DNA from 3 places in the Paenibacillus sp. WG02 genome. Region 1 is predicted to be linked to each of the others. Evidence: riboswitches for the same ligand, from Rfam matches in the RefSeq annotation. Region 1 holds a riboswitch; each other region holds the start of a gene.
The links. Region 1 has a riboswitch for cyclic di-GMP ahead of ACBP55_RS02700 (stalk domain-containing protein). Riboswitches for the same ligand answer to the same signal wherever they lie in the genome.
Positions count from the first base shown of each region.

Region 2: linked by a shared signal. The riboswitch ahead of ACBP55_RS01085 (transglutaminase-like domain-containing protein) and the one ahead of ACBP55_RS02700 (stalk domain-containing protein) in region 1 are both predicted to bind cyclic di-GMP.
Region 3: linked by a shared signal. The riboswitch ahead of ACBP55_RS14035 (response regulator) and the one ahead of ACBP55_RS02700 (stalk domain-containing protein) in region 1 are both predicted to bind cyclic di-GMP.

Region 1 covers NZ_AP036016.1:586,220-589,500, reverse strand. The annotation lists gene ACBP55_RS02700 (stalk domain-containing protein) at 1-1,299, opposite strand, end outside; cyclic di-GMP riboswitch class I at 1,356-1,450, opposite strand; gene ACBP55_RS02695 (3D domain-containing protein) at 1,651-2,340, opposite strand; partial or broken gene ACBP55_RS02690 (ArsR family transcriptional regulator) at 2,689-2,769, shown strand; gene ACBP55_RS02685 (SRPBCC family protein) at 2,864-3,281, shown strand, end outside.
Region 2 covers NZ_AP036016.1:240,764-244,044, forward strand. The annotation lists gene spoIIE (stage II sporulation protein E) at 1-262, shown strand, start outside; gene ACBP55_RS01080 (class D sortase) at 480-1,193, shown strand; cyclic di-GMP riboswitch class I at 1,279-1,366, shown strand; gene ACBP55_RS01085 (transglutaminase-like domain-containing protein) at 1,380-2,186, shown strand; gene ACBP55_RS01090 (collagen binding domain-containing protein) at 2,379-3,281, shown strand, end outside.
Region 3 covers NZ_AP036016.1:3,174,657-3,177,937, forward strand. The annotation lists gene ACBP55_RS14025 (S-layer homology domain-containing protein) at 1-307, shown strand, start outside; partial or broken gene ACBP55_RS14030 (winged helix-turn-helix transcriptional regulator) at 470-822, shown strand; gene ACBP55_RS14035 (response regulator) at 973-1,335, opposite strand; cyclic di-GMP riboswitch class I at 1,465-1,553, opposite strand; gene ACBP55_RS14040 (DUF2294 domain-containing protein) at 1,885-2,232, shown strand; gene ACBP55_RS14045 (ABC transporter substrate-binding protein) at 2,493-3,281, shown strand, end outside.

The sequences.
Region 1 (3,281 bases):
ATCGATATTCCACGGCAAGCTGACCATCATCTGTCCGCTCTGCATCGCCTTTGTGAGTTCCAAATTCTTGTCTTCCGCTGGTGCCAGCTTAATTTTGCCTAAAGTATCCTCGAATGCATGTGGCGGTACGTCCAAGCTCACACTTTTATCAGAGGATGCAGGATGACCCTCTACTTGAGAATTACTTTGTCTAAGTTCTTTGTATGTAAGCCCTTCTTTATAAAACCGTGTATCAAATTCAACAGCTTGAGGCCTTTGCTTGACATCTGGTACAGCGGACGCAAGAGTTTCTTTCTTCGCCGTGGGTGTACCGCTTACTTGCAGCGCACGCAGCAAAATGTTCCCATCATTGCCCTGAAGCGCAACTTGATCCTTGTAAATTCCGAGCACCATAGACTCTGTGGTGTCGTTCGCGATAACGGTTGATTCCCCGTATGTAAGGTCTGCAGCTGCAATCATGCTAGTCTTTCCGTCCTCCGATGCTTGCCTCCAAACTACGAGATTACTACTAATGTCCAGTATCGTGGGCCAGGAAGTGATTTTATCCATTTTCTTCTGGGCTAGCACCGTAGGTACGGCATTCAACTCATCCACATTCATCATTCTGACTTGAACTTCGTGTTCGTTAACTTGCTGAGACCATACGACCACTTTTCCATTGAACTTAAAATTGACGATAAATCCATCTGCAGGTTCTTTGATCGTCCTCGTGGTGTCGGTAGCGCGGTCATATAACAGCAAACTCCCTTTCCCATCCTGCATGATGATTTTTCCGTCCGCGACCTGTGGATAACGCCCTTTAACCAACTGTTTCGTCTGTTTCGACTCTATATCGTAAACATATATGTAGCTGTCCGTCTTATTCATATAAGCTGCATATCGCCCGTCTGTCGTGAGGTTTTCAACCGTAGTATGGTTTATAATCGATTCCGACTCACCTGTACGGAGGTTAAGCAGTATCACTTCACTCCGACCGGCAGAATATACTGCATAATCGCCTCCTGCCCATAGATCGCTTTTGTTTGTTTTCGTGTCGGTCAGCTGTTTCGTTTCCCCCGTGTCCAAATTACGGTAAAATATTTGATACAAATTCGTTGCATCACTACCAATCCAAACCAGTTCATCGCCCGAAATAAAAGAATTATTATAAGATTTACGTACAGGAGCAGCATAGGAAGTTTGTATATCCGTAACTTTGACCGTCTGGTCAGCTAAAGCTGTATTCCCCTCTCCTAGACTTGAGAGCAACATGGCCATTAAGCATCCTAATACCATGTTTTTCAAATGTGCTTTGATCATTTCTCCAGCTCCTATCACATAGAAAGTTTTTTAAGACAATAAAAAACCAAGCCCCTAAAGGTAACCCGGCTATCATCCCATGAGGTGTGACTCATGGCTTAGACCCGTGGCTTTGCGTCTCCACCTTTCGATGGATTTGCCTTTGTTCATTATTGCTTGGTTATTAGGTATTTTTACTCATCTTAACTAGTCATTTAGAACTGACTGTTTTCCATATTAATCCACGTTATTTCAAAATTCAACACTTTTCTACAAAAAAGAGGAAATACATACACAAAGTGTGTGGTTTCACACAAAAAAAGGCCAACCGGATGTCCCGGTTGACCTTAAGCCTAGTAAATGCCTATCGATTTAAACATTCTCTCGATCTAGCAAATAGACTTTCACATTCTTCTTTACGCCGAATTCTTGAGCGTCATTTAGATCATTCATGAATACATCAATTCTCGAACCGCGAATAGCTGAACCAATGTCCTCGGCTTTGCGAATGCCAATACCGTCAATGAACACCGTAGATCCTAAAGGGATTACAGCCGGATCCACGGCGATCGTGCGTCCTTCTTTGGCTTTAAGACCACTAAATGTGATGCCGTACATGGGATGGGAAGCCTTTTTACCTGTTGATTCAAAGCCCGCCGTATAAGCTGTAAGGGTTGTGTTCAACACTTTTTTGATAATTTTCTTTTGACCATTTGGTAAACCAATCTCGGATTCACTCTTCGGAATCGTTAGACTTTGACCAATCGTTAGCTGGTTCGGATTTTGAATATTGTTAGTGTTGATAAGGTCATCTACGGTTACGCCAAAATCACGTGCAATTTTGAATAGCGTATCTCCTCGGTCCACTTGATACTGCGTCTTAGACTGAACTGACTCGGTTTGAGCCGCTGCTTCCACAGAACCTGCACTGCTTGCCATACTATACGTAGGAGGTAATTCCCCCCCATCTTCACTTTCAGGATACGAATAGGCTGGCTGCACCTGCCACAAACAAAGCAGCAAAGGAAGCGTCAAAGTTACATAAAGAATTTTACGAAACATAGTATTTCCTCCTCTTAAAAAATAATAGAGTTATAGCTACTAGATTCGTCCAATTCTATGATTTATATACGTCTCGTATTTATTTTTTTCAATTTAAAAGACAGGTGGACAGAGCGCCAAAAAAATAAGCAAGAAAAAATGGGTAAAGAAATAAGAAAACATAAAGTGAATATAAAACGAATCTTGGCTTAGACTAACAATTGAGAAAATAAGAAAAGACTGCTGATGCGGCAGTCTTTTTGCTTTTCAATCGGTTACGTCTATAAATATTCCTTGACAGGAATATTCCTTTTGGAGTATATTTAGTTTATGAATAAGACTTAATGTGCTCTCGCTGAACCAAACCGCTTGCACATCGTCGAGCTCTTATGTGACGGCCCCCTTACCGTCGGGGAAATAACGGATCGGCTTGAGCTTCAGCAACCACAAGTATGTGGGAAGAGAGATTCGATCGTTTGGACGATTATTTGCAGCAAATGTTAGAGAAGGAAAAGAAAAAACAATTTGATTTGGAGGATTCGACATGACACAAGAAAAAGCAGGGAACAACTTCAATGCCACCGTAGAAGGAGGCGAGTTGGTTCTTACACGCACCTTCCATGCACCACGTGAACTCGTTTTCAAAACATGGACGGAGGCTGAACATTTAGCTCGCTGGTGGGGACCAACAGGCTTCGAATTAAACGTAAACACCTTTGATCTACGCCAAGGCGGCATCTTTCACTACAGCATGAAATCGGCTGAAGGCTTTGAAATGTGGGGTAAGTTTGTGTACCATGAAATTAATTCCCCTGAGAAGCTCGTCTTCGTGAATTCTTTTTCCGATGCAGAGGCGAATACGATCAGAGCACCGTTTAGCGAATACTTCCCTCTGGAGATCATGAATAAACTATCGTTTACTGAAGATGAAGGAAAAACTACACTGATCATGCGTGGAGGTC
Region 2 (3,281 bases), 350 kb from region 1:
GATGACAGATGGCATCTACGATGCACCGGGACATGCGGTAAACAAAGAGATGTGGATGAAGCGGATGATTCAGGAGATCGATACGACGATGCCGCAGGATTTTGCGGACTGTTTATTAGAAAGGATTTTCCGCCACCATCATGGTGAAATTCAAGATGATATGACCGTTGTTGTTGCTCGGGTTGAGAAGAGGCAGCCTGAATGGGCCACATTCCGCTGGCCAGGCATTACGCGAATGGAGCGTCCGAAGACGGTTAGTTAATGGAGGAATAGAAGCCATAACAGCTCATTTGCTGTTATGGCTTTTTATTTGCTGCTATTCCCTTAAGATTAAACAAGTAAATTAATACCCAAATAGGTTGCGCACAGAATTAGAAGCATGCTTAACTTATTTATAGGTTTGTTTACAAATCATGCCAAATCTAATTTTCCTCGGAGTATCATTATTGCGTGAGATCCAAGAGAAGGCGGTGCCATTTGTGATTAGAAAAAAGCTATCACTGTTATTTATCGTTCTTGGGATTATCATTTTTCTTTATCCAACGCTAAACGATCGTTATGAGAGCTATCAGCAGAGCAAAATTTTGAAACAATGGCAGGAAAATCTGCAGAATATGGATCAGACAGCCTCTGACATCGAGGAGGAAACGAATGCGGGGTTGGTCGCGCCTTCTTCCAGTCCGGAAGTGGAAGCTCTGCCAGCAAGCAGCTCGCCGAGCAGTCAACCAAGCAGTCAGCCAGGCCCCTTAGCCGCAGAAATGACACCGAAGCCTGTTACTTTGCCGCAGAAGAATATAGAGGGTGTCCTCACAATCGATAAAATTAATTTAAAGCTCCCTATTTTGACAGATGCAACCGTGAATAATTTGAAGATTTCCGTTGCTAGTATTGCCAAAACAGGCAAAGTAGGAGCTGTTGGTAACTATGCCATTGCGGGTCATCGAAACCTGACCTACGGGAAAAATTTTAATAGATTAGATGAAGTTACTGAAGGGGATTTCATAGAAGTGAATACAGGGAGCAAAACGTATATCTACAAGGTAGTGGACAAACAGTATGTCCTCCCAGAGGATGTCTGGGTGCTGAAGGGTAACGGCAAAGATCGGGAGATTACGCTAATAACTTGTCATCCTATGGAAAATCCGACTCATCGTATTGCCATTAAGGGAATCCTGGTGCAGTCTAAGGAATAAAATGTAATATTTTGTCTATCCAGAGAGACAAGCCTATGTTAAGATTGCACTATCACTATAGTGATTATAGGGATTCGGTGCGTTCCTCCGATAAAGGCAAATCTAGCGAAAACTAGAGACGCAAAACTAAAGGGCCTTCCTTAGCCGAACTAAGTTGGCAGCCAGTTACCGAAAGGGGATTTTTTTGTGTTCAAAAAGCCAATCATACGAACGATCATTGCTGCGGTTCTGTTTACTCTTGCTCCGCAAGGGATATTTGCAGCTTCCAATCCTTCCGTGATCGATAAAGATGCTCTGAATAAAGGAATTATCTCGGTTCATTATTCAAACGATAAGAACGCCAAAGTTCTCGTACGAATAATGAGAGAAAATGTCAAATATGATTACACCTTCGCAGAAGGGGACCAGTACCCTTTGCAGCTTGGAAACGGACCGTATAAAGTGCTGATTGGAGAGTCCATAGGAGCTAATAAATATAAAGTTGTTGCGCAAGAACAAATAGATTTAGAGATGGAAGACGAGAATGCGGTATTTCTACAGTCCATTCCTTTGATCGATTGGAACGATGAATCGAAGGCGGTCATTGAGGCTAAGCAATTAGCTGGAGATAAAGAAAAAGATATCGACAAAATAAAGGCCATTTATGGATATATCACAACACATTTCCAGTATGATTACGAGAAGGCCCAAAGTGTAGCAGACAATTATGTACCTAATCTGGATATGGTCTACGAAGCGTCCAATGGAATTTGTTATGACTTTGCTGCTACTTTTGCGGCAATGGCAAGAAGCCAGGGGATTCCAACCCGTCTAGTTATGGGATTTGAAAGCCATGCGCCAGATACTTATCATGCGTGGAATCAAGTATTCCTAAAGGAAAGTAAGGAATGGGTGACGATCGATACCACGTATGACGCTGTTCATATACAAGCCGGTGAAACAATAGATATTATAAAAAACGATCATAATTATCAAATTTCCAAAATATATTAGAGTAAATGAAGAAACCTGTACTCAACTGAGTACAGGTTTTTTTGTGCCGTTCATGTTAAAAAAACATTAAATTCCAAGATTTACAATACAAGTTGTATCATATAGTATTAAAAATGATACAATTTGTTTCAAGTGCATAAGTTGCAACTAATAATCTCAATAAAAATTAATCATGAATGGAGGTATGAATTTATGTTGAAGAAAAAGACGAGTGCGCTGCTGATTACTTTATTAATTTTTATGCAGAGTATTTACGGAATTGGCTTTACTACCAAGGCTAGTGCGAACACGATTTCAAACAATATTCTTGACAGCGTGACGATGGCTGTGTATGACAGCTCGGGACAAGTTGTGACCGGCAATGTTTACGATCCTAACTCCAAAGTGCAGCTAGACTATACATGGTCTTTGCCAAACGGTCATGGGTACCATAGTGGTGATACGTTTACGTTCACTCTGCCGCAGCAATTTTTGCTTTTCAACGATATCAGTGGCGGTTTGGACATGGGACCGAATCAGTTGGGAACTTTTCATGTGGATCAGGCTAGTCATCAAGTGTTGATTACTTTTAACAACTACATCGAAAGCCATGACAATGTACATGGCACGCTCACTTTCAGAACACAGTTAGATATAAGTAAACTTACGGAGAGCACAACGGTAACGATTACAATTCCGATTCAATCTGGCGAACAGATTTTCATCCTTCATCTAAAGCCCTCGGTCACTTCCACAATCGAAAAGAGAGGCGTACCCTCTGGGTTTAACGCGAAAGATATTCATTGGACCGTGGATGTGAATAAGACGCTGGATTCTGTTCAGAACGCCGTGGTGACGGACCCTATTCCCATAGGTCTATCTGTTCCTGTAACTGTAGCTGTTTATGATTTAGGGGTTCATCTAGATGGAACGGTCGTACAAGGAGCATTGGTGGATAGCAGTAAGTATACAGTTAATAGAACAGGGGCGGATCTTTCTGTTCGATTCAATGAATCTCCTATTCATACGGCTTACCGCATTCAATATACGACACCAATAACCGATTTTGACAAAGATATCTTTGTGAATACAGCAACGTTTGGAGGGAGTAATAAA
Region 3 (3,281 bases), 2.6 Mb from region 1:
CAACGTAAACGGGAAATCAAATGCTCCATATTCACTAGATGGAGACGCAACAACAGGATACCGTTTTCCTAAAGATGATAAAGATATCGGTGCATTAATTGGTAAAGATGTAGACCCTACCGACTGGGTATTCTCTACAGTAAATGATAGAATCAGACTTACTCGCGGAGACGCCAAATACGTCTACGTACCAGCTAAATCCGCTATTGATGGATCACCTGTAGAAGTTTCTTCATTTACGGTAACCATGATTACAGCGAGCGGCAAATCAATCTCGGTTGATGTATACCCGGATCCAACAAAGTAATTACTAGGTAATACAAGTATTTGCAATAAAAAGGGAGGTTGCGTCAAGCAATCTGCCTTTTTTCTGTTTATCCAAGAGAAGCAGCGGCTTTCTCGTATTTTACTAAAGGGACTTAAGAAAAGTTACTTTTGTGATATGATTGGCTAAATCGATTGTTTTTTAATGGAGGATTTTTCTATGAGCGTTGTTGAACCTATCGAATTAACCAAAGGAACACCAGGCGTGCCTTGTCCCATTGCAAAACACTTGATGTGATTGGGACGAAATGGACCTTTTTAATTATTCGGGACCTTCTTATCGAAGGTACGCTGCGATTCAGCGAACTACTGAAATCTATGGATGGCATTAGTCCCAAAACGCTCTCGCTCCGTCTTAAGGTGCTAGAAGAACATAGAGTAGTGGAACGGAAAGTATTTCCCGAAGTACCTCCTCGCGTTGAATATACGTTAACGGAAAAAGGAAAGAGATTGGAAAGCATTTTTGTTGAATTAAAGAGATTTGGAATAAGTTTGTAAAAGATATCTAAAAAACCGTTCAAAGAAAAAAATCACACAGGGGCACATAAAACAAAAAAATGAGGTGGCAAGGAATTCTTGCTTTCTCATTTTTTTTGTTTTTTATGTTTTCAATCGATTGTAAGGGATAGTCACCCGACTTCCAACTAGCTATATATTCAGTACCTTTTTTACAGCTTCAGCTACTCTGTCTTTATCAAAAGGCTTCACAATAAAATCTTTAGCGCCAAGGGTGATGGCCTCAATAACAAATGATTGTTGCCCCATTGCGGACACCATAATGATCTTTGAATCGCTATTGTAATTCTTTATTTCCTTTAAAGCAGTAATACCATCCATCTCGGGCATTGTAATATCCAACGTAATGATGTCAGGAGAATGCTGTAAGAAAAGAGAGATTGCCTCAAGTCCATTCGATGCTTCCGCTACAATTTCATGCCCAAGTTCTAAGAGGATGTTCTTAATCATCAATCGCATAAACATAGAATCATCTACAACCATTAGTCTCGCCATTATAATTATCACCTTTCAGGGGGACTTTCTACCTAGCTGTTTACTGTTATAGATGGCTACAATAATTCGTTACATAAGAAAAACTCCCCATATTAGAAGAATAAGGGGAGTCGTGGATATATCCCTTCCTTCGGTAACTGGCAAGCATAGCGAAGTAATTCGCCTTAGCTCCTGTAGCTTTGCGTCACTAATTTTCATTAGCTTTGCTCTTATCGTATAACAGAAGAATTGCTATTTTTTTAAGTATACCACTCTAGTTACTAGTAATAAAGTACTAGTGGTAAAGGAAGTGATCATTCCTGAATAATATACACATTCTAAGGGAAAAATGCATGATAAGCATGAAGTACCTGTAAGCAAGATCCAACATTTGCATCAAAATTTGTAAGACATTCGGGAAATTGGATCATTTAGATGAGTTGTAGTTAAATAATGCCCTTTTTTAGTGAGAAAGACGAACGATTCTCTTGATTAATTCTGAAATCCTATGTATTATTAAGATAGATTTTACATGCATAAGGGTTGATAATTAATCTTGAAGGTGATTCCATGCCACAACTAGATTCTAATGAATACAAGAAGAAGCTGTGTCACCTCTATAACGAAATATCCAAAGAGCTGTTCGGGTTTGGGACAACACTGCTGAAGGTTTCAATTGAACAAAACATTATTACTTTTCATGCCAAGCATCGCCGCTCACCGCGTTCAACCGCATTAGAAGGCGAGGCGCCAACGCTCAAACACGAAGTCGATTTTTATATGTCCTCCATATATAAGAAGAGAATCCGGGAAAGGCTGGAGCAAGAACTTGGCTTATCCATGGATGCCGTATTAAGGGACTATGATCCGCCGACGCAATGGGCAATAACGAATATTATTCTTAAACAAACCGAATAGTTTGATCGACGGTGTTCTCTTTTGATTTATCTTAAGAGGAAACCACATGTATACCAATAGATGTCACTTTGCATTGTTTACAATGAAGAGTGCTCTTGATTAGAAGCTTCTTTCTAACAAGGGTACTTTTCTTTTTTTTTTCATATTGCATTTAGATCGAGACGCGCATAGATATAGGGTCTTGAAGAATACTAGTAAAAATTTAACAGGGGATTCACGCATTAAAATCATACATGATAAAACTGGGAGGACGATGAATAATGAAACAAAAAATGGTTCGTGGTTTAATTTCTTTATCTGTAGTAGGACTAGCCTTGACAGGTTGCGGCACAGCGCCTGCGAAAGACCAGAGCAATACAAGTGGAGCTACAACAGCACCCACAGCAGCTGCCACAGCGGCATCCAAAGGGGAACCTACAACTTTAGTCATTTCCACCTGGGGGTTTTCGGATGACTTCTTCAAGAAAGAAGTGTACGCGCCGTTTGAGAAAGAGCATAACGCAAAGATTGTTCTGGAAATAGGCAATAACGCAGAACGTTTGAACAAAGTGAAACAAGGCAGCTCGAGCGTGGATCTCATTTATTTATCTGACTATTACGCACAACAAGGAATTGAAGCGGGACTTTTCGATAAAATCGATCGCAGCCGCATTCCGAATTTGAAAGACATCTATGATTTGGCCAAGGCGCCACTGGGTGAAGATTACGGTCCTGCCTACACAGTAGGTCGACTCGGTATTGCCTACAATCCGAAAGCAACTACCAAAGAGATCAAGTCATGGAGCGACCTCTGGAGTCCTGAGCTTTCCAAGAAGCTGACTCTTCCTAACATCACGGCTACAACAGGCCCAATGGTCTTGGATGCAGCATCTGTGGTTGCGGGCAACACGACTTTTAACGAAGATCAAGCTTTTGCTAAAGTTAAGGAACTGAACAAAGGAGTCGTTAAATACTACGGCCAAACCTCCGAATTCGTTAACATGTTCTCGCAAGGGGAAATTGCAGCGGGTCCTATCATGGAAATGTATGTGAAGGATTTGAAAGCGGCT